Regions from separate parts of the Ornithinibacillus jepli genome, predicted to be linked through region 1. Evidence: riboswitches for the same ligand, from Rfam matches in the RefSeq annotation. Region 1 holds a riboswitch; each other region holds the start of a gene.
The links. A riboswitch is a leader RNA that binds a small molecule or an ion and turns the genes downstream of it on or off. The one in region 1 is predicted to bind S-adenosylmethionine.
Positions count from the first base shown of each region.

Region 2: it holds a riboswitch for S-adenosylmethionine, as region 1 does, so the genes downstream of both, AB1K81_RS08550 (O-acetylhomoserine aminocarboxypropyltransferase/cysteine synthase family protein) here and metK (methionine adenosyltransferase) in region 1, are expected to answer to the same signal.
Region 3: it holds a riboswitch for S-adenosylmethionine, as region 1 does, so the genes downstream of both, AB1K81_RS16870 (methionine ABC transporter ATP-binding protein) here and metK (methionine adenosyltransferase) in region 1, are expected to answer to the same signal.

Region 1 is NZ_JBFEGG010000001.1:339,198-347,175, forward strand. Features, by position in the region: gene AB1K81_RS01685 (ABC transporter ATP-binding protein) at 1-77, shown strand, start outside; gene AB1K81_RS01690 (ABC transporter permease) at 118-1,092, shown strand; SAM riboswitch class I at 1,218-1,341, shown strand; gene metK (methionine adenosyltransferase) at 1,434-2,621, shown strand; gene AB1K81_RS01700 (aminotransferase class I/II-fold pyridoxal phosphate-dependent enzyme) at 2,621-4,117, shown strand; gene speD (adenosylmethionine decarboxylase) at 4,119-4,550, shown strand; gene speE (polyamine aminopropyltransferase) at 4,550-5,404, shown strand; gene speB (agmatinase) at 5,397-6,254, shown strand; gene AB1K81_RS01720 (P-loop NTPase family protein) at 6,596-7,426, shown strand; gene AB1K81_RS01725 (cation diffusion facilitator family transporter) at 7,511-7,978, opposite strand, start outside.
Region 2 is NZ_JBFEGG010000002.1:115,927-123,904, forward strand. Features, by position in the region: gene AB1K81_RS08535 (Rossmann-fold NAD(P)-binding domain-containing protein) at 1-320, shown strand, start outside; gene megL (methionine gamma-lyase) at 292-1,506, opposite strand; gene rarD (EamA family transporter RarD) at 1,862-2,773, shown strand; SAM riboswitch class I at 2,830-2,947, shown strand; gene AB1K81_RS08550 (O-acetylhomoserine aminocarboxypropyltransferase/cysteine synthase family protein) at 3,046-4,749, shown strand; gene metX (homoserine O-acetyltransferase MetX) at 4,773-5,816, shown strand; gene AB1K81_RS08560 (SGNH/GDSL hydrolase family protein) at 5,993-6,877, shown strand; gene AB1K81_RS08565 (YpmS family protein) at 6,896-7,525, shown strand; gene AB1K81_RS08570 (hypothetical protein) at 7,586-7,978, opposite strand, start outside.
Region 3 is NZ_JBFEGG010000006.1:61,819-69,796, forward strand. Features, by position in the region: gene AB1K81_RS16845 (spore germination protein) at 1-105, opposite strand, end outside; gene AB1K81_RS16850 (endospore germination permease) at 95-1,180, opposite strand; gene AB1K81_RS16855 (M20 family metallopeptidase) at 1,544-2,746, opposite strand; gene AB1K81_RS16860 (MetQ/NlpA family ABC transporter substrate-binding protein) at 2,757-3,614, opposite strand; gene AB1K81_RS16865 (methionine ABC transporter permease) at 3,670-4,332, opposite strand; gene AB1K81_RS16870 (methionine ABC transporter ATP-binding protein) at 4,322-5,347, opposite strand; SAM riboswitch class I at 5,459-5,569, opposite strand; gene AB1K81_RS16875 (hypothetical protein) at 5,862-6,365, shown strand; gene AB1K81_RS16880 (DUF4256 domain-containing protein) at 6,435-7,001, opposite strand; gene AB1K81_RS16885 (MFS transporter) at 7,105-7,978, opposite strand, start outside.

The DNA of each region.
Region 1 (7,978 bases):
ATTTCGGATTGGATGAAATCTATCATCTGTACTTTGAAGGGCGTGATTTAAATGAAGCTACAGCAAATAAAAAGTAAGATCACCTTCAAAAAGAGTAAGGAAGAAGTACTAGATAAGATGGATAAGAGACAATCTGTCTTCAGTGCGATTGTTCAAAAGGAATTTACAGACTATATAAGAAGTTGGAGAATCATTATCCTACTTATTATTATTGGGTTAACTTGCCTTGGTTCTTTATACACTGCTATAACAACTATTAAGGATACATTAGATCAGTCGGATGAAGCGAAGGAACTTGCTAAACATTCTTACCTATTTCTAAAATTATTTACAACATCAGATGGAACATTACCACCTTTTATTACATTCGTAACAATACTAGGCCCATTGTTAGGGGTAGCATTAGGATTTGATGCTATTAATTCAGAGCGAAATAAGGGTACTCTAACAAGGTTAATGGCTCAACCGATTCCAAGAGATTATGTAATTAATGCCAAATTTGTAGCGGCGCTATTAGTAAATATGGTGCTATTTTTTGCACTTGGATTATTAGTTATGGCACTAGGAATCCTCATTATCGGCTTACCATTAACTTTCGAAGAGTTTATCCGGATACTATGTTTTTTAGTGTTATGTATTGTATATATCGCTTTCTGGCTAAATTTAGGAATTCTCTTTTCTGTACGCTTTAAACAAGCAGCTACTTCAGCACTATCTGGTATAGCGGTATGGATTTTCTTTAGTATTTTTTATAATATGATCATAGATTTTATTAGTAAAGGCTATTTAAATACAGAGTCCATATCTAGTATGGAGGAGGCTATTAATCGGCAAGAGACAATCTTAAATTTATATAGGTTGTCACCAAGCTATCTATTCTCTGAATCTACAACTACACTATTATCACCTGGAGTAAGAACTTTAGGTCCTTTAACAATGGAGCAAACAGTAGGTGCTCTAGCTGGTCCATTACCACTCGGACAAAGCTTACTATTAATCTGGCCTCAATTAACTGGGCTAATAGCAGCAACACTAATCTGCTTCATGATTGCCTATTATTTATTTATTAGGCAAGAAATTCGAACTAATTAAAATAGATACAGGTATATATACCTGTATCTATTTTAATTGGAAATATTTACTCTAAATATCGACAAAAAAAGAAATTGACATATAGAGTAATATGCCTTACTATTAATCCTGCATATTAAAAGTCTATCTTATTAATAGCCGCTGAGACGAGGGGTCTAAGATGCGGTGGCAAACCAGTTTGATTAACTAAATCAGATATGGGTGCCCAACCTGAGCGCAAAACATATATCGTTTTGTGAACAATAAGAGGATAGCAGCTGATATTAATCGAAGCTTTCCTTAGGTTGTAGGAGAGCTTTTTTTATGCCCTGAAATGAATAAAATGGAAGGGATGGTTAAAATTGGCAGAAAAAATCTTATTTACATCGGAGTCCGTTTCAGAAGGACATCCTGATAAAATTGCCGATCAAATTTCGGATGCTGTACTTGATGCGGCATTAGCACAGGACCCATATTCAAGGGTTGCCTGCGAAGTATTTACAACAACAAATACAGTAATTGTTGGTGGAGAGATAACCACTAAGGCAAATCTTAATGTGGAAAAGATCGTCCGAGATACATTAATCGAGATTGGATACACAGATGATCGATTTGGAATTGATGGAAGTACTTGTAATGTAGAAGTATTACTTCATACACAATCTCCAGATATTGCGATGGGAGTAGATACTTCTAGTGATATTAGTGAAATAGGTGCTGGTGACCAAGGGATTATGTTTGGTTATGCTACGAATGAAACAGAATCTATGATGCCACTAGCAATCGAGATGGCTCACACTTTAGTAAAACGAGCATCTCAACTACGAAAAACAGGTGAGTTTACGTGGGCTCGTCCTGATATGAAATCACAGGTTACCATTGACTATACTAATCCTATTCAGCCTAAAATTGACACAGTTTTAATGTCTATTCAACATGATGAGGATTTTGATAAAGATAAATTTGAAGCATTTGTGACAGAATCCATTATTAAACAAACTGCTTGTGAATATGGAATGAATGAAGAATTTCGAGTGTTAATTAATCCGACTGGCCGTTTTGTAATTGGTGGACCTCATGGTGATACAGGATTAACTGGTAGAAAAATTATTGTAGACACTTATGGTGGAGCTGCTAAACATGGTGGTGGGGCATTCTCTGGTAAGGACTGTACTAAAGTTGACCGTTCTGCTGCTTATGCCGCACGCTATGTAGCAAAAAATATCGTTGCAGCAGGATTAGCGGAACGCTGTGAAATTCAGCTTTCTTATGCAATTGGTGTAAGTAAGCCAATCAGTATTGCTCTTGATACTTTCGGTACGGAAACAGTTGAGCACGAAAGAATATTAAAGGCGATTCGTGAAGTATTTGATTTAACTCCAAGCGGCATCATTAATATGCTGGAACTTAGAAAACCGCAGTTTAAACAAGTGGCAGCCTACGGACATTTTGGACGCCATGACTTGAATGTGTCTTGGGAAAAAACTGATAAAGTAGTTGATTTACAAGAAGCAGTAGCAAAGTTTGAATTAGCTGGGGTTTACCGCTAATGAATAACGTGAAGGAACTTGTTGCGAGACCAATTTCCATATTGAATCAAGATAAGATGCCTTTATTTGATGCACTAGTGCAATATGCTAAACGTGATGTAACTCCTTTTGATGTACCTGGTCATAAAATGGGCTCTTCTATGAGTCCTTTGAAAGAAGTACTAGGTGAGATGGCGTTGCGAATGGATGTTAACTCTATGAAGGAGTTAGATTTGTTAAGCCATCCCGAGTCCGTTATAAAAGAAGCCCAGGAATTAGCAGCAGATGCTTTTGGAGCAGATTATGCTTATTTTCTTGTAAATGGTACAACGGTTGGCATCCAAACTATGATTATGGCTACTTGTAAACCGGGTGATACTTTACTAGTACCAAGGAATGGTCATAAATCTGTAATGGATGGAATTATTTTAAGTGGTGCAAAACCTGTATTTATTCAACCAGAGGTAGACTATCATTTTGGTATATCACATGGCGTATCGATAAACAGTGTTGAAAAAGCAATCCAGGAGCATCCAGAGGCAAAGGCTTTATTAATTACCTACCCAACATATTTTGGGTCCATGAGTGATTTAGAGAAAATTTGCCAGCTTGCTCATGAACGAGATATTGCGGTTATTGTGGATAGTGCACATGGAGCGCATCTGCCCTTTCTATCAGATGAAATAATAGATCCGATTAAAGCGGGAGCAGATGGTGTAACAATTAGTATGCACAAGACAGGCGGGTCATTAACGCAAAGCTCGATCTTAATTTTACAGAATAATAGAATTGCACCCGAGGCAATCCAAAAGATATTAAGTATGCTTCAGTCTACAAGTGCTAACTATTTATTGATGAGTTCTTTAGATGTAGCGAGAAGGGAATTAGCGTTGCATGGCTATGAACGGTACTGTAGCCTAAAACCAATTGTAGAAAATGCTATCTCAGAAATTGAGTTAGGTTCTCGTTATGAAGTATTAAAGAATGATTATGTATTAAAGAATTTTAATCAATCATATGACTGGACTAAATTAGTAATCCGGGTCAATGGCATTGGAATGACCGGATTTGATGTATACACGATTTTAAAACAAAAATATGGAATTCAAATGGAGCTTGCAGAAGGATATGTTGTGATGGCTGTTATTACAACGTCTGATACAGAAGAATCAATTGGAAAACTGGTTGCAGCATTACGAGAGATTGAAGAAATTTACGGAGAAAGAACCGTCATGATGTCTACGAATGTAACTGCAGACCAAGTAAATGAACTGATTCTTAGTCCAAGGGATGCTTTTTACTCTGAGCATGAAACAGTTGCTATTGATAAAGCAATTGGACGAATAAGTGGAGACACGATCATGATTTATCCACCAGGTATTCCACTTGTTATTCCAGGAGAACTAATTTCGGAAGATGTAGTAAAGCAATATCATTATTATCGTCAAACGTTAGGGGAAGTGTTAACCGAGGCGAAAGAAAAAAATCAAATTACAGTTGTAAAGGAGAATGCGTAAAATGGGTTTTAAATTATCGACGCTAGGAAGACATGTATTAATAGAGTTTTACGGTTGTCCAAGTGATATTATTGAAAACAATAAATTAATTGAGAAATTTATGAATGAGGCTGCAGATTACTCTGGTGCGACAATTGTTGAATCCGTATTTCATCATTTCAACCCTTATGGTGTTTCAGGTGCAGTTATAATTGCTGAATCACATTTGACTATCCATACTTGGCCAGAATATGGTTATGCTTCAGTAGATGTATATACTTGTGGTGATTCAGTGAGTCCTTGGAAGGCAGCTGAATACCTAGGGGAAAAACTACAGGCTAAACAAACAGAATCATTTGAAGTACCACGTGGTATGGTTGATAAAATTAAACAATTTGCAGAACGTGAAATTGAAGATGTACAAGTGAAACCATTACTAGAAGGTGTAAAATAATGACTTGGTATACAGAACAATGGAGTAATGATTGCAAATTCTCAATAAAGTATGATAGAGAAGTGCACAGTGAAAAAAGCCCGTTTCAACAAATTGATTTTTATCAAGGAGAAGAATTTGGAACCTTTTTTACGCTAGATGGTTTAATGATGGTAAATGAAAAAGATGAATTTATTTACCATGATATGATTGTTCACCCTGCTTTCGCTACGAATCCTAACATTAAAAAAGTATTAATTATAGGTGGGGGAGACGGTGGTACTGCACGTGAAGTGCTACGTTATCCTTCTGTTGAAGAAGTTGTAATGGTAGAAATTGATGAGAGGGTATTTCGTTTGTGTCAGGAATATTTACCTGTAACTGCAAAGGGAGTAGAAGAAGATGCTAGAATGGAGCTTCGATTTGAAGATGGGTTAGCCTATGTGAAAAATGCTCCAGATGCTTCCTTCGATCTTATCTTAGTTGATTCAACTGATCCAATCTCTGTTGGTGAAGGATTGTTTACAACAGCATTTTATGAAGAATGTTACCGTGTATTAAATAAGGATGGAATTTTGATTAACCAACATGAATCACCATATTTCGCTGAATATGCGGAGAGCATGAGAAAAGCACGTAAAAAAATTAAAGCGATTTTTCCAATTACGAATGTATACCAATATCATATGCCTACCTATCCATCTGGCCATTGGCTGTTTGGATTTGCATCAAAGACATATGATCCAATCAAAGATATTCATGTAGAAGCATGGAAAAATATTGGCTTGAAAACGAAATATTATAATACAGATTTACATGTAGGTGCATTTCAATTGCCGTCCTATGTAAAGGAGGCTCTTGATAGTGATGAGTAAACCCTTAAATTTTAGCACGTTTATTGGCTGTGAAAAATCATTTGATGAAGCGGAAGTTGTACTGTTCGGTGTACCATTTGATGGAACGACAAGCTTTCGCCCTGGAACACGTTTTGCCATGCAGGCTATTCGCAATGATTCTTTTGGACTTGAAACGTATTCACCATATTTAGATAAAGATCTGGAAGATGCTTTTATCTATGATGGCGGGGATTTGGAATTGCCGCTTGGTAATACCGAAAAAGCTTTAGACCAAATATATACGTATAGCAAGGAAGTATTAAATGCCGGAAAGAAATTTTTAATGGTAGGTGGAGAGCATTTAGTTAGCTTATCTACTATAAGAGCAGCTTATGAAAAGTATCCGGATCTACATTTAATTCATATTGATGCTCACACAGACTTACGTGATGATTATTTAGGTGAAAAGCTATCACATGCTTCCGTTATTCGCCGCAGTCATGATTTTCTTGGAGACGGGAGAATTTTCCAATTTGGTATTCGTTCTGGCATGAAAGAAGAATTTGACTGGGCGAAAGAGCACACGTATTTAGAACGTTTTGCTATCACAACATTGAAGGAAAAAGTGCAGGAATTAAAAGATGTACCAGTATATATAACGATAGATTTAGATGTACTGGATCCTGGTATTTTTCCAGGGACAGGTACACCTGAACCAGGCGGTATCACGTACAAAGAGCTACTAGAAGCAATGAAGCAATTACAAGAACTAAACCAAATAGTATCAGCAGATATAGTGGAGTTATCTCCACCGTATGATCCATCCGGAGCCTCAACAGCAATGGCTTGTAAAACGGTTCGTGAAATGTTGCTAACTCTCATAGATTAATATAATTAATCTGATTGATTTTATACGTATTGTTCACTATACTATAGATAACATATAGTGAACGGAGGTATTTCTTATTAAATGGATAACTAATCATTTGTTTTAAAGAAAATTTGATCATGAAATCAAATTATTCAATAGACAAGGGATTAGTATGCCATTTCGAATGGCAAAATAGGTATTCTATTTTTCTATTATAGGAAATTCCAATTATTATTTAGGATGCCCGAATAGGTATTAATTCTAATCCCCTCTCTATTTTAAGTAGGAGGGGTTTTTTATGTTGTGCTAATCGTTTATAGGAATCGTTCTTTAGATAAAAGTTTAAGGGGGGATAATGGATGAATACGAAATTAATATTGGTTGAGGGTCTACCTGGATTTGGAAAATCTACTACTGCAAAAATTATTCATGATACCTTAGTTGAGAAGAACATAGATGTGCAGTTATATTTGGAAGGTGACTTAAATCATCCGGCCGATTACGATAGAGTAGCTTGTTTTACAAAAGAGCAATACGAGCAATTGATAGTGTACAGTGGAGACTTAGTAGAAGCTATTAAAGAACATATAATTTTTAATGGAGGAAATTATTTAGTACCTTATGGAAAGATGAAATATGATTTCAACATTGAATTTCCGGAATCGCTATTTAACTGGGTATTTCAACATGATATATATGAACTTCCATTCGATCAAAACATGGAGTTAATTACAAATAGATGGGAAGAGTTTGCTCAAAATGCTCTACGGAGCGATAAAATTTATATATTTGAATGTTGTTTCATACAGAATCCAGTAACTATTGGGATGGTCAAATATAATGGACCGAGAGAAAAAGTGATAGATTATGTTAAAAGGTTAGAAAAAATTATTGAAAGACTAAACCCAACCTTATTCTATGTTGAGCAAAATAATCTGGAATTTTCATTTAGAAAAGCTGTACAGGAGAGACCTAAGATGTGGTATGAAGGGTTTATAGATTACTATACTAATCAAGGGTTCGGAAAAGAGAAAAATTATAAAGGGTTAGAGGGAACATTGAAAGTACTAGAGGAAAGACTGAAGTTAGAAGCTGAGATTTATGATAGATTAAACATCAAAAAGCACAAAGTAAACAATTCAAATTATGAACAGGAAAGTTATAAGATGAAGCTAATGAAAAGCTTATAGGAAGTAGTTTGCAAAGAAATATACGAAAGCCTACTTTTCTTTCGGGGCTTTCGTATATTTAGATTACAGTATGTCTAAATTCACTCATTCAATATAAGGCTCAATATGAATATGCGTATGCAGTATTCCATATTCATTAGCTAGCTTTTTTTCAATACGAACAGTAATATCATGGCTTTGACTTACAGTAAGATTGGGGTCTACTTTTATCGTAACATCCAGTACGGATTGATTACCAAGTGCTCTTCCTTTAATATCAGGTACAATTTTAACCTCTGGAAACTTTTTAATTTCAATTTTAATTTCTTTTAAGAGCTCCTCATCAAATGCATCCGTTAATACTAGTGTTGCATCTTTAAAAATCTCCCAAGCAGTCCTACAGATTATGATTCCAACAAGTAATCCAGCAAGTGGGTCTAACCAAAAAATTCCAAATTGTGTACCAAGTATACCAATGAACGCTCCTATACTTACTAGTGCATCTGAGCGATTATCCTGTGAGGCTGCATATAAGGCACTACTATTTACTTTTCTAGATAAGGCAAGATTGTA
Region 2 (7,978 bases), on a different contig from region 1:
GCCCGGATATAATCGTAAGTTGGATCCATAATTCTGCACCGAATGCATTACCTACGATATTAAAAGAAGTTAGCGTGAGGAAGAAACCGTGGAAGCTCATCCATGTTCAAGGGAGCTCTTCATTTTTCGTAAAAGAAAACACGACTGTACCCGAAGTGTGCGAATACAGACGTGTCTATTTAGGCTTTGTTTTAGAAAATGAAAACGCTAGGTGGCTTACTCATGAAGAAATCGCAAATGGCATCATTAAAGTTATTCATGGTGATTATAAAGAAACCGTTATAGGCACGCTTAAGCCTTGGAATAAGCGTCCGAGTTAATATTAATTTGATTTAGGGCACTCTCTAAGTCTGCCCAAATATCTTGCCAAGCTTCAAGTCCTACTGACAGACGGATTAATTGATCCGTTATCCCCATCTTTTCCCTAGATTCTTCTGGTACTACTGCATGGGTCATCGTAGCTGGATGCTCAATTAATGTTTCGGTGTCCCCTAATGACACGGCTATTTTTAAGAATGAGAGCTGGTTTAAGAAGGCTTGTGCGTCTTGCTTTTCTCCTTTTATTTCAAAGGAAATGACTCCCCCACCACGCTTCATCTGTCTTTTCATAATAGAATAATCCGGATGAGCTTCATCACTTGGATAGTAAACATTCGTAACATTTGGGTGAGTCTTTAATCGCTTAAATATCTCTTCCGCATTATCACAATGTCTCTCCATCCGAACAGGCAACGTCTTTATCCCTCTTAATAATAACCACGCATCAAAAGGAGCCATGACACCACCGATGTCCTTTAATGTTGTCATGGCAACTTCATTTAAAAATTCCTTTTTCCCCACGGCAAGACCGGCTATGACATCTCCATGTCCACCAATATATTTCGTTGCACTATGAATGACCACGTCACAGCCCAACTCTAATGGATTTTGTAAATAAGGAGATGCGAAAGTATTATCCACGACAACTGGAATACTGTATTCTTTGGCAACCCTTGCTACCATTTGTAAGTCAATTAGCTTCATCGTTGGATTAATTGGAGTTTCTACATAAATACATACGGTTTCTGGTTTAATTTTGGAACGTATTTCTTCCTCTGTCTCCATACTGGAAAAGTCATGTGTAATATTATATTTTTCTTTCATCATCGTTAGTAATCCGAATGTACAGCCATAAAGTCCTGAAGAACAGAGAATATGATCATTAGCCTTTGTTAAGGCAATTAGAATAGCAGAAACCGCTGCCATTCCTGAACCAAATGCAAGTCCTCTTTCCCCGTTTTCTAACGCAGCAATCCTTTCTTCCAGTATGGTTACGGTTGGATTTCCGAGTCGTGAGTAAATATAGCCACCTTCGTCACCGGCAAAGCGTCTTTCCCCTTGCTCTGCAGTGTTAAATGTATAGGTTGAGGTTTGGAACAATGGTGGGGTAAGGCTTCCTAACATATCTTTTGAATCGTACCCTTCATGAATAACGGATGTTTCCATATGCTTATATGAACGTGCCATTTTTCTCCTCCTCTTAGTAATAAAATAGATTTTTTTAAAAATAAAGAAAAGGTATTTTGCTCTGAGCAGCCCGTATACACGGAGACTCCTGCGGGAGGATAGGCATCGGTGAGACCCCGCAGGAGCGATAGCTCTGAGGAGGCTCACCAGCCGCCCGCGGAAAGCGGAGTGTATACGGGCTGCGGACCCGGTAAGGAGATTCTTACCAAAGGACCTTTTCTAAAAATAACTCTACTAATATCATATTCTATTACACCTAAAAATGAAAGCGTTTTCTTTTTAAGCCTTTTGATTGCGTTTTTGTGAAATCAGTTCTACAATTGTCTTTATTTATTATTAGAAAAGAAGGGGTAAGATGGAGCAGAAAACAGATAAAATTGGGGTTCTTTATGCGGCCTTTGCGTACGTCGTTTGGGGGCTTCTTCCGATTTATTGGAAGATTATTGATGATGTCCCTGCTGGGGAGATTTTGGCACATCGAATTATATGGTCCTTTATTTTTATGATTGTTGTCGTGCTAGTGATGCGAAAGTGGCGTGGGTTTATTAAAGAATGTATTCGTATTATGAAGGATAAGAAAAAGCTAATCAGTATTACACTAGCTTCTGTCGTAATCAGTTTAAACTGGTTAATTTATATTTGGGCTGTTAACAGTGACCATGTACTCCAAGCGAGTTTAGGGTATTATATCAATCCATTAGTTAGTATTTTACTAGCAATCATTGTACTGAAGGAAAAGCTAACGAAGAGCCAAACGGTTTCCGTTATTTTAGCAGGTATTGGGGTTTTATATTTAACGATTAGTTATGGTGTTTTCCCATGGGTATCGCTCGTTTTAGCTTTTAGTTTTGCATTATATGGGTTATTTAAAAAGATGGTCGATATTCCAGCCATGTATGGATTAACAATTGAAACGATGATTGTAACACCGATTGCGCTAATCTATTTAGGATTCATACCAGTACATTCTTTCTCTGTACAAAATATCACATCAACGGAAAATCTCTTTTTAATCGGTGCTGGTGCCATGACCGCCATACCGCTGCTCCTATTTTCTAGTGGAGCAAAGCGTATTCCACTTGCAATGGTAGGCATCCTGCAATATATTGCTCCAACTTTAATGTTATTCATTGGTGTATTTATGTATCATGAAACATTTACTACGGAGCATCTCATTGCATTTAGCTTTATTTGGGTCGCTCTAGTTATTTATTTAGGATCGATTTATCGATTCCCAATCCGGAAACTGAAATTACCGGAGCGCTAAATTTATTATTGACATATCATAGCCATACCGATAATATAATATTCAATAAATTAAATCTCTTATCAAGAGTGGTGGAGGGAATAGGCCCTATGAAGCCCGGCAACCTTAGGTGAAAGCAAGTCTTTCCTTAAAAGGTGCTAAATCCTACAGGTCAATTGATCTGGAAGATAAGAGGAGGAACGGTTACTTTTAAATACGTGCCCTCTTCTTAGGAAGAGGGCTTTTTGTTTCTCTTCTACCTCCAGATAACTAATCTTAAGGAGGAATTTTTTATGGAAAATTTTCACGTTGAAAAACTAGAGACAACATTACTTCACGGAGGGCAATTTCCTGACCCGACAACCGGTTCAAGAGCAGTACCTATTTATCAAACTACTTCTTATGTATTCCGCGATACCGAGCACGCACAAAACCTGTTCGGTTTAAAGGAACCAGGAAATATTTATACGCGAATCATGAATCCTACAGTTGATGCTTTTGAACAGCGGGTAGCATTACTGGAAGATGGTGTAGCAGCAGTAGCGACATCCTCTGGTATGGCGGCGATTACACTAGCAATTCTGAATATTGCAGGTACTGGAGATGAGATTGTTGCAGATAGTAATTTATATGGTGGTACATATAATCTGTTTGCAAAAACCTTACCGAAATATGGTATTACCGTTAAATTCGTAGATGGCACGAAGCTTGATGAAATAGAACAGGCCATTACGGATAAAACAAAAGCGGTTTTTGGTGAAATAATTACGAATCCTAGCTTGAATGTATTTGATGTGGAACAGGTCGCAAAAGTATGTCATAAATACCATGTCCCTCTTATTATAGATAATACTTTCGGTACCCCTATTCTTTCTAAGCCACTTACTTGGGGGGCAGACATAGTAGTACATTCCGCTACTAAATGGATTGGTGGTCATGGCACTACGATTGGTGGAATCGTTGTAGACGGTGGACGGTTCAATTGGAATCATCCTCGCTTCCCAGAATTCACTGAGCCGGATGAAAGCTATAATGGCCTTCGCTATGCAGATATTGGGTTAGCTGCTTATGCTACTAAGCTCCGGGTGCAGTTATTACGTGATATTGGGGCAAGTTTAAGCCCGCAAAATGCCTTTTTGTTACTCCAAGGTTTAGAAACGTTACATTTACGAATTGAACGTCACGTTGAAAACGCGAAGCTTGTTGCCAATTATTTAAACGAACACCCAGCTGTTGAATGGGTAAACTACCCAGGTCTTGCTAATCACCCGTCCTATGAATTGGCCCAAAAGTATTTGAAAGGTAGCTTCGGTTCCATTATAACCTTTGGTATTAAAGGTGGTAGAGAAGCGGGAAGAACGGTAATCGATTCTGTTAATCTATTTTCCCATGTAGCAAATGTAGGTGATGCAAAATCATTAATCATTCATCCCGCTTCCACTACTCATCAGCAATTAAACGTAGAAGATTTGAAGAAAAGCGGTGTATCCGAAGAACTAATTCGATTGTCGATCGGGATTGAATCTGCGGAAGATATAATCCTTGATTTGGATCAGGCAATTGCCAAGGCAACAAAGATTTCAGCAAACGTATTAGACACTGAATCAACTGTCTTGGAATGGCTAACTTCATCTCCATTTGAAAGAGCTAATGGTTCAATTCGAAAAAAGGTGATTGCCACTCTAAGTAATAGTCAACCTGCTGAATTTAAACAAACGATTGAACGATTAACTCAATATGGCTATACGGTGACCGATTTAGCAGAAACCGATCAAGCTGATATCCTCTATGTTCATGACAATGCCCTACCTCCAACAGTAATTGAGGAGTTAATAAATAAACAAATAAAAATCCTTTGGGTTGAAAAAACAGATACACATGACATCGTATTACAAAACGCAAAAGCAGCGGGGATTACAATCATTTCAAATCGGTTCCTATTAGATGCAATTTATTCTTCACGAGGAATTGAAAACAATCCTATACCAGCCGGGTAAATAACGTTTGAGGAGCAATATTAGTGAATACAACCTCCAAAGTAGCAAATATTGATATCGGAACACTTTTACTCGATTCAAGAGAAGAATTACCTGCTGTAACGCTAACATATGAACAAGTAGGTACTAAACAAGCACCGGTTATTCTAGTCTGCCATGCCTTAACGGGGAATCATATAGCAGTAGGAACACATGAAGCACCTGGATGGTGGAGTGGATTAATCGGCAACCATTTATCAATTGATACTACGAAGTTTCAAGTAATCACCTTTAATGTGCTCGGTGGCTGTGATGGTTCTACCGGGCCATTATCCATCAATCCGATTACAAATAAACCTTACCGATCCGATTTCCCAAAGATTACCGTACGTGACATAGTTAGAGCCCAACAAATTGCCTTAAAACAATTAGGTATTGATTCTTTATATGCAGTCATTGGTGGTTCGTTAGGTGGCATGCAGGCAATGGAATGGGGACTACTATATCCTAATATGGTAGAGCGACTCATTCTTCTAGCAGCAACTCCTTATCTTTCTGATTATGGGATTGCCTATAATTATATTGCCGAACGCTCTATCAAATCGGATCCATTATGGCAGTCTGGACATTACGACTCTTCTAACCATTTGAAAGGTCTTGAAATCGCTAGAATGATTGGGATGGTAACATACCGAAGTCCGAAACTTTTTGAGGAACGCTTTCGTAGAGAGATTACCGATAAAGGTTATGAAGTTACTTCTTACTTGCAATATCAAGGTGAGAAATTGGTTAAACGGTTTGATGCGAATAGTTACTTGTATTTACTTGATGCGATGAATACACATGATATCGGAAGGGATCGCGGTGGATGGGAAAATGCTACTACATTATACCGCTCTCCAGTTTTAGCGATAAGTTATGAAGAAGATTTAATATATGAACCTACTTCGATTTCCGTTTTTGCATCACTAATCCCTCACTGTACGTATCATCATATTGATACGAGGTTTGGTCATGATGGATTTTTAACGGAGTACGAAAAATGGGGTAACAAAATAGCATCTTTTTTAACGAAAAGGGCAATATGATTGAGACGTCAGTTTTGACGTTTTTTTCTTTTATATGACAATTTCACCATCACGCTTTTAAAACGAACAAAAAATGGGTATATATAATAAAATCAGTAGATTTGTATTTTATGCTTTCATACATTAAAGTAAAAGCGAATTGTATACAAAATCGAACAGCATAGGTGTGTTCCTTTATGAAGAAAAAGAAAATCATCACGATTACTACACTTATTTTAACAATAGTTTTAATAGCCAGTGTCGGACTATACGCTAATAAAGAGTTATCTACTTCGCCTGTAAAAGAATCCAAAACAACACAAGAAGAAAGTCAGGAAGTATCTGATAAGGATACGGAAACGAATACAGAAGAGGAATCCTTCAGCCCTTTCAAAGAATTAAGCAAAGAGTTTAAAGAGGCGATACAAAGTACGGTGAGCTTATTCACCAGTGAAGAGAGGCACATCGTAGCTATAGGCGATTCTTTAACACAAGGAGTTGGAGATAATTCAGAGCAAGGTGGCTATGTGGGGATACTAGATAAGCATTTAAATGCGGATAAACAGGTGGTAACCTTTGAAAACTACGGAAAACGCGGAAATCGATCGGATCAATTACTGAAACGGTTGAATGACCCAGAAATTGCAGAATCGATAACCACCGCTGACATTGTCATTATCACCATTGGCGCTAATGATATTATGCAAGTATTGAAGGAAAACTTTACAAATATAACATACGAAGCCTTCTCTAAGGAGCGAGGAAATTATGAACAACGATTACAGCAGATTTTTAAGAAGCTAAATGAACTAAATCCTGAAGCAAGTGTATATTTGGTCGGCTTTTACAACCCTTTCGAGCAATACTTCAATTATATAAAAGAGCTAGATATGATTGTCGATGATTGGAATAATACAAGTAAACAAATTGCCGAGGAAAATGGGGCTACCTTTATTCCAACAAAGGATTTGTTTATGAGTACGGAAGAAGTAAATTTGTTTGCTGATGATCATTTTCATCCGAATTCGTATGGTTATCAGCTAATGGCAAAGAGAATATTAAACTACTTAGTTGTAGATTAGATTTGAAGGTGAAGCAGGATGGAACAAGGTAATATGAAAAAAAATAAGTGGAAATGGGCTTTTATTGTCCTAGTCCTTTTGAATGTTTCTGTACTGCTAATTATTGCTGTATTAATTTTTTGGCCAGTTGAACAAACGAAAGTTCCCACAACCGAACATCAGACAACCCAAGAAAGCTCTGAATTCATCATAAGAACAACTAAGAAAAATCTAAATGAACTTATTAATGCGTATATGTATGAGTATTTAAAGAACTCCAAACATAAATATAGTGTTTCCCTAGAGGAGGATGTCCAATTAGTTGGGGAGTTACCCGTTTTCTCTACAACGGTTCCCGTATCAATCCGGTTTGAACCGTTAGTCCAAGACAATGGTGATGTTGTCTTAAAGCAAAAATCTATCACACTCGGATTACTCGAGCTACCAAATAAAAAGGTAATGGAGTATATGAGTAAACATTTGCCGGTGCCGCAGTGGGTGACGATTAATCCAGATGAGGAAGAAATTTATGTCGCGGTCACACAAATGGATATAAAAAGTAATTTTCATGTAAGTGTAGAGCATATGGATCTTGATGCAAACAATCTTTCTTTTAAACTAAAAGTACCATATGAAACTTTAGGTATAGAGACATTTTTACAAAAGTAATAAAATGGGGTCGAGTCTCCTAACTTTACGTTAGAAAAACTAGACCCCACATAACTTTATCTATATAAATCGTTTTACTTTTTTTGTGATTAAGTTGATTAATGAATCCTTTGGTAAATCAATCACTTCCTCAGCTAGCCTATGCTTCGGATAGTCTCCTAATCTTCCTTGATAGATTAATTGTAATTCTGTATTTTCTCGGATGTCAGATGGTGTAACAAAGTTAGTTGGTTTAGATAGTTTAAAAGAATCGGTACCCTGCATAACCGTCGCAACAAATTGAGAACAGAAAAAAGCATTCTTTCTATGAATCTCAATTTTTAAGGCAACACCTAATAACCCAATAAAGTTATATTTATAGTTTGAAGCTTGTGATTCAAAATCTTTAACATGATGGCGAATTTTCAAATACTCATTCTCCGTTACATTTAGAGCATATATTGCACTCTTAGA
Region 3 (7,978 bases), on a different contig from region 1:
ACTTTTATTCGGATTAAAGAGTTGGTGCTCCTCAATTGTAATATCAGAAGAATCATGAAATAGGTTTTTAATGTAAGTTTTTGTTGCCTCAATATTATTTCTCAATCATGGCCCTCCTCTTTGATATTCTTACAAGCAATGTTAAAAAAATGATCATCGTTACACCAACTATACAACTAAAAGCATAATAATAATTGCTTAAAAAAGTAACAAATCCTTCATCTGAAATGGAAGATATCGTGAAGGTTAAATAAATCATACATATAAATACTTGAATATAAAGCCGCATTCTCTTCTTCTTTATTTCTAATACATGTGTGATGAGGTATAAAAATATCGCTAGCCTAATAAGATGACCCGATGTCCACTGGTAAATGGATAAAAAATCAAGATGATTAAAGTAAGTACCAATCCCTAAAATTCTCCATTGGAAAAAAGAAGGATAACTGAGTTCTTTTGCTTCTTCAATGCCAAATATAGCTATAGTCCCAAGTAACGGACCCATCGTCAATATAATTAAAAACGTAATAAGAAGAATATAATGTCTCCGTAACACTTTCTTTGAAATCTGGTTTTGAATTAGTATGATAAAAAGAATTTCTATATTTGACCCTAATACATATAATGCCCCGTACCATACATCGCTCCAACTATTCTCAACTAATATTGGTGTTACTAACTGGTAGTTTTTATCAGGAATAGTCCCAATGGCAACAAACACACCGAAGAGGATAACTAATGGTAGTAAAACACCCGCACAAATCGCAATAGTATTTAATTTTCCATATGAAATATATAACGAGGCTAATAATAAACATATAGCAATTATTATGATCGGTGTATTAAATAGAAATGTTTCATTTACCCAATACGTGGTCTCTCTTAACGATATCCATCCCGCTACCATTAAATGAATAACAAAAAAAGTCGCTATCATCCTACCCAGAAAACGCGAATAGGTAGTAGAAAGCCACGAAATGAAGGATTCGTTTAAAAAATGGCTCGATATGTAGAAAATCGGAAGTGAGATTAATAAAGTTGCGAGATAACCAATGATTATACTAATCCAGGCATCCCTTCCTGAGGCATTAAGTAATAATGGAGTGATAATGACATGATTATTTAACCCCGTGCTTAGAAGAAAAATAGTAAAGAGTTGCGGAATTGTAATCTTTGCCATAGTGTACCCCCGAAATCCAATCATTCGCCTACTTCGTTTTTAGTATCAATTAATTCAATCGTTTTATACTCCATGTAGACGAAATCCTATACCTCTTTTCCTAAAGATAGAAATCTAGGGTTGAAAATTATTATGCTACTAAACGAACAAAAGCTCTATCCTCTACCACCACCCAAGTGAGGGCTAATCCTTTGGGATATCTTTCTCTTCTATCATCGTGCCATTCAGTATGGACAATGCAGTCGACTTTTTCACCAACCTATTCCACATATTCCTATCCACCATATTGGGAGAACAACTCCTAACTTATACGTCAAAAAAGGGCATCCATAGAAGGATACCCTATTTTTTGTTTAATCATGTTCAATTTTTCTTTGTCTTAGCTTCTTCAAAAGCTTCCTTCGCTCGTTTTAATAAATTACTGTCCGTTAACAGTCGGTATCCAGTGTTCGCAAGCACTTTTGCCCCTTTAATAAGAGCCGCGTCACCTTCTTTTGATTTAGCTGCTTCTCTAAATTCATTTGTATGTCCTATCAAATCATCCGGACCTATTTTAATGTGAGGATGAGCAGTTGGTACTTCGTAACTTATGTTTCCGGCATCGGTTGAGCCTTTCCCTTTTCCTTTTTCAGTCCAGACCACCTCTCCTACTGCTTCCAACTCTTCTTTTAATACATTATCCAAAACAGAGTTCAATACGAAGTCTTTAACTTCATTTTGGAATCGTTCAACTTTAACAGTTGCACCAGTTGCAAGCCCCGCACCTTCTGCTATAGCACGTACCTTATTAGATACTTCCTCTGTTTTACTCCATGATTCAGCACGAATATAGAATCTAGCAGATGCATATTCCGGTATAATATTTGGTGCATCTCCCCCGTGGGTAATAATTCCATGAATTCGCACATCAGTCGGAAGCTGCTGGCGTAATGCGTTAATTCCATTAAACAGTAGAATAACAGCGTCTAGAGCATTAATTCCTTTTTCCGGTGAACCAGATGCATGGGCAGATTTCCCGTAAAAGTGAAAATCAAGTGGATCAACAGCTAATGAATCGCCTGTGAGGGATGTTTTCCCTGATGGATGGATCATTAACGCAGCATCAATCCCGTTAAGATAACCATGCTTAACAAAGCTACCCTTTGCACTACCATTTGGCCCGCCCTCTTCTGCAGGTGTTCCTAGTACAACCACTTTTCCGCCTGTTTCAGCTAGCGTTTCAGCAAGCGCTATACCTGCAGCTACACTAGTCGTACCGATAATGTTATGACCACAAGCATGGCCTAAGCCTGGCAGTGCATCATACTCCGCAAGAAAGGCAATTGCTGGACCCGGTTTCCCACTATCCTTCACAGCGTAGAAAGATGTCTCATGTCCAGCAATAGCTGTTTCTACCTTAAATCCAGCATTAGTCAAAATCTCTACATGTTTTTTACTTGCAAAAAACTCCTGATTGCCTATTTCTGGATTCGCATGAATCGCCTGACTCGTTTCAATATACAGCTCTTTGTTTGACTCAATGGATTTTTGAATTAATTCCACACCCGCTAACGTTTTACTCAACATACTCTCCTCCTTATAGTCCTCCAAATTGTTCTAGCAACTCATCCTTCGATAAATCAACCACAATAGAACCACCATTTGTATCTGCTTCTACCGCTTTTACTACATCCTCTTCATGATATAGTTCCACAATCTTCTGATAAACTTCATTATCTTGATCTCTAGAACGTGCAGCGAAGATGTTCACATAAGGTATTGCATTCGGGTCATTCGCATCTTCTAAGTAAATCGGATCTTTCACAGGGTCAAACCCCGCTTGACCAGCAACACCATTATTAATAACAGATGCCGCTACATCAGGTAATACACGTGGTGTTTGTTGTGCAACGATTGGTAGGATTTCTAAGTTTTTTGGATTATCCACTATTTTACTTGGGTCACCAAATAGGCCAAAGTCGTCCGCTAACGTAATTAAACCTGCTGATTCCAATAATTTCAGTGCACGTGCTTGGTTAGAAGGATCATCCGGAATCGCAATCTTGTCACCTTCTTTAATTTCATTAACATCACTCAACTTCTCTGAATATAATCCCATTGGCGCAATGACAGTAGCCCCGATTGGTACTAAATCAAGATTGTTCTCTTCATTAAATTGAGCTAGAAACGCGATATGCTGGAACGAATTGATATCGATATCTCCGTTTGCTAACGCTTGGTTCGGTAAAGTATAGTCAGAGAACTCCACTAGTTCAATTTCAATACCTTCTGCTTTTGCCTTCTCTTTTAAAATCGGCCAAACTTCACCATCTGTACCAGTTACACCAATCTTAACTACCACATCATCCCCACTGTCTGAAGTGGTATCACTTCCACAGGCTACCAATGTACTTACCGCAATTAACACAACTAAAATACTAAACCATTTCTTCATCATTCTATCTCCTCTTTTTGTAGTTAAATAATGTAATAGTCTTATAACGTGTTGCTTATCGCCTCATAATCTTTCTCGATAGCGTATTCCCAATCCACTGTGCAAACTGTACTAGAAGAATAAGTATAATGACAGTAACGAGCATGACACTTCCATCAAATCGTTGGTATCCATATGTCATCGCTACGTGACCTAAGCCGCCACCACCAACTGTACCTGCCATTGCGGAGAAGTCGATTAAGCTAACTGTCACAAAAGTCAAACCTAGAATAAGTGGCCCAAGTGCCTCTGGAATTAACACAGTGAATATTATTCGTAATGGACTTGCCCCCATTGCCTTTGCCGCTTCAATCACTCCAGAATCAATGCTAACTAAGTTGTTCTCTACTACTCTCGCTATCCCAAATGCTGAAGCAATCGTCATTGGAAATATAGCTGCCCACGTTCCAATAGTTGTCCCGACTACTGCTCTTGTTAATGGACTAATTGCTACTAGGAAAATGATAAACGGGATTGGACGAATAATATTAATCAAGACATTCAGTAGATTAAATACAATTTTATTTTCTAGAATATTTCCTGTTCTCGTCACAAATAATAGTAAACCTATTATTATACCAAGAATTGATCCTAGAATCAAGGTCATGACAACCATTAAAATTGTCTCACCAGTGGATTCCACTATCCGTGGCCAAAACGTACTCCAATCAACCTTCATTAACCTTCACCTCCTCTACAATGACATCTCTCGTTAACTCGGAAAGAACCGAAGAAATATTTTCCTCTTCCCCTTCAAACGATACAAGCAGATTTCCATATAATTTCTCCTGAAGCTCTCGAACAGACCCATACACGATATTGACATCTACCCCAAATTTCCTTGTCACACGAGAGAGGACGGGATCACTAGCAATTTCACCTTTAAAGATAACGCGATATAAATGTTTTCCACCCTTGTTCTTCCATTCTTCCAACAAGGTAGCCGACGGTCTATCCTGCTGAACGGATTGGATAAATCGTTGTGTAGTCAGATGCTGCGGATTCGTAAATACATTAAATACAGAGTCCGTTTCAATCACTTCTCCATTCTCCATTACCGCTACCTTGTCACAAATCTCTTGTATAACATGCATTTCATGTGTAATTAGTAATATCGTAATTCCCAGTTCTTTATTTACCTTTTTAAGAAGGCGAAGGATTTCACTTGTTGTATCCGGGTCTAGCGCCGATGTTGCCTCGTCACAGATTAAGATATTAGGTGAAGTAGCAAGCGCTCTTGCAATCCCCACCCGCTGCTTTTGACCACCTGATAATTGTTCAGGGTAATCCTTTGCCTTATCAGTAAGACCTACAAAGCTAAGTAGCTCATTGACTCTTGTATCGATATCCTTTTTAGACCAACCTGCAAGTTTCAATGGATATGCTACATTCCCCGCAACGGTTCTAGAAGCAAATAAATTAAAATTTTGAAAAATCATCCCGATTCCACTTCTTAGCTTTCTCACTTCTTTTTGGGAAAGTGTTCCGATATTTACACCGTTCACTTCAATTTCACCAGTCGTAGGAGTTTCCAATAGGTTTACCAGACGTAATAAAGTACTTTTTCCAGCTCCACTAAAACCAATAATTCCAAATATCTCGCCTTTTTGAATGGAAAGCGAAACATCTTTAACGGCATTTACTTCTCGATTGCCAATTTTAAACGTTTTTGATATATTCCGAAATTCAATCATATACTTGACTCACTCCTGTCTTGAAATTTATGTAAAAAGGAAAAAGACCTTCCTTTTTTCTTATCCAAAAGAAAAAAGGAAGGTCTCAAAATATAAATTGAAACGACTTCCTTCTCATCTTTCAAATGTGAAACATTTGCAGGAATTGGCACAGTGTTAATTTACATTAACCCGCTGCCGAGACGTCATAGGGCCTGATCCCTCGGTCTCTCTGGATAAGAAGAAAATTCTTAATTTATGTAGTTGTAAGTTTATGATACATACTATAGTGCCTATTTAAACATATGTCAATCATTTTTTTAAAATTACTTTTTTGTACGTTTTTACATTCCTTCATAGCTAAAGGGTTATTTTGCTCACAAATCCCACAATATTACAAGTCTAGAAATCATGTAAAATTACATGCTAAAATAATGAAATCAGTGTGTAGAGATATTGGTCCAATACTTGACCAAAAATATATGTCGCAAGATACGTCTACCATCTGAAATTTTAATTTCGGAGGGTAAAAAATATGTATAAGGAAGATAGATTACCTCAAAGTCCAAAGGAAGGCATTATATTTTTATTAATTATTTCCATCATTTCCGTTAACACGATTGCACCCATTATCATAGGTATGGAACTCGGATTTAGTAAGGAAAATTATTTGGAGACTCTAAAAATTATTCCAATCATGTGGATTATTGTTGTCTTATTGGTGAAATTCGTTGCTGGTCCGTTAGTAGGTCAACTAATGCCAAAATTCGTAGGAAAAACCGATGGATTTAATGCGAGAGTATTATTAACGATTTTATTGAATGTGACTGTATTATCATTACTTCTAACTATTATCGGAAACTGGGTTGGTACAAAAGAAATAAGTCTTTTGCCTTTTCAAAACTTCTTTCCAAGTTGGTTTAGAAACTTTGGTGTAGCATTTTGGATTGAGTTAGTAATCGCTCAACCTATAGCAAGACTTGCAATGAAGAAAATCCATGCTTCCCAGAGACGTAAAGCTACGTTAGTAAATCAGTAATGTACTATTAGCAAGGGGAGAAATCCAAATGGATTCCGCCCCTTCATTTTAATCACGCCTATAAACTACTTAAACCCTAAGTGAGCCTCGGAATCCCCTGGAACCATAGTAAGAATCCGCACCATTATGATAGACAAAAACATGACCAAAACGATAATCACAAAACAACGCCCCACCAAGCGCTCGAATGTCAGACGGTGTTTTCACCCAGGTCGACGTTTTCTTATCAAACGTCTCCAGTTTCTGTAATTCTCGATATTCTTCCTCTGTTAAAATTTCAATTCCCATATCAGCCGCCATATCGATAGCACTATTTTCTGGCTTATGCTTTTTCCTTGCTTCTAGAGCCGCTCGATCGTAACAGAGACTTCTTCGCCCCTTAGGACTTTCCGGAGAACAATCATAAAAGATGTATTCATCCTTTTCTTCATCATACCCGACCACATCTGGCTCACCGCCAGTTCTTTCCATTTCATGGAGTGACCATAGCTTTTCTGGATTTGCCTCTAGCTTTGCTTGAACATGAGCCCAATCAAGCCCCTCGTGACGATGCTTATGTTTTATAAATCTAGCTTCTAATACTTTGATTAATCCTTCTCGTTGTTCAGATGACAATTCTTTACTTCCACTTGTCATAATATTTTCCTCCTTTTATCAGGCTATCTTTCCCGCTAATAACTCCTCGTTTAACCCATTGTAATCGCTAGAACGAGGTTGGTAAAATGTGTATTTCTCTCGTTCATGATGCCGCTTCATAATATTTGCGCTTAGTCGGTGCTAAACTTATACATAATAATGCTATGGTTAGTATCAACATAAAAATGGCTCCCAAGGCTACTAGTAACTTAATTGATAATACTTGTGCTCCTATAGCAAATAGAGAAGTAAGAACAATGACTAACAATGCCTCCAGAAACCCGTATATACTGCTAATTCGGGCAATAACCTCAACCGGAATGTTGTTTTGGTAAAAAGTATAAAAGCCCGTATTGGCAAAGGCAAGAGAAAATGCTAATACAAAAAAGCCTACCGTAGCCATGGTGAAATTACTAGAGAAAGCAAAAATCATATACCCTACTGATACCATTACCGAACCAGAACCAATAAGGAAGTGAACTGCTAATCCTTTCGTGAATATCACATTGAACAATGACCCTATTAAAATACCCGCCCCAGCAATACTTACAAGAAATCCATACTCACTATCTGACAGCGAAATAACTTCTTTAGAAAATGCAACCTCCAACGAGTCCACCGCTGACTGAAGGACAACGAATGTACTAAATAAAAAGTAAACCGACATCACATACAAATTGCGACCACTAAACCGTAACACTATTTTCCAATCTTCTTTTATTACGCTAAAAGATAGTTTTTGATTAGATACTTGGTTCAGCGAATTGTTCTTCTCAACATTAGGCATCCATAAGGTGACGAGAGCGGAAAGGAAAAGCGATATCGCATTAATAATAATCGCATAAATTGGTGTACCTAATAAAAATAATAACCCAGTTATTGCCGGGCCGAGTAAAAACGCACCAGAATCTAACAGACTTCTTAACGAATTAAAGCGTTGCCTTTGTTCTTGTGGAATTAATCTAGTTATATAACTA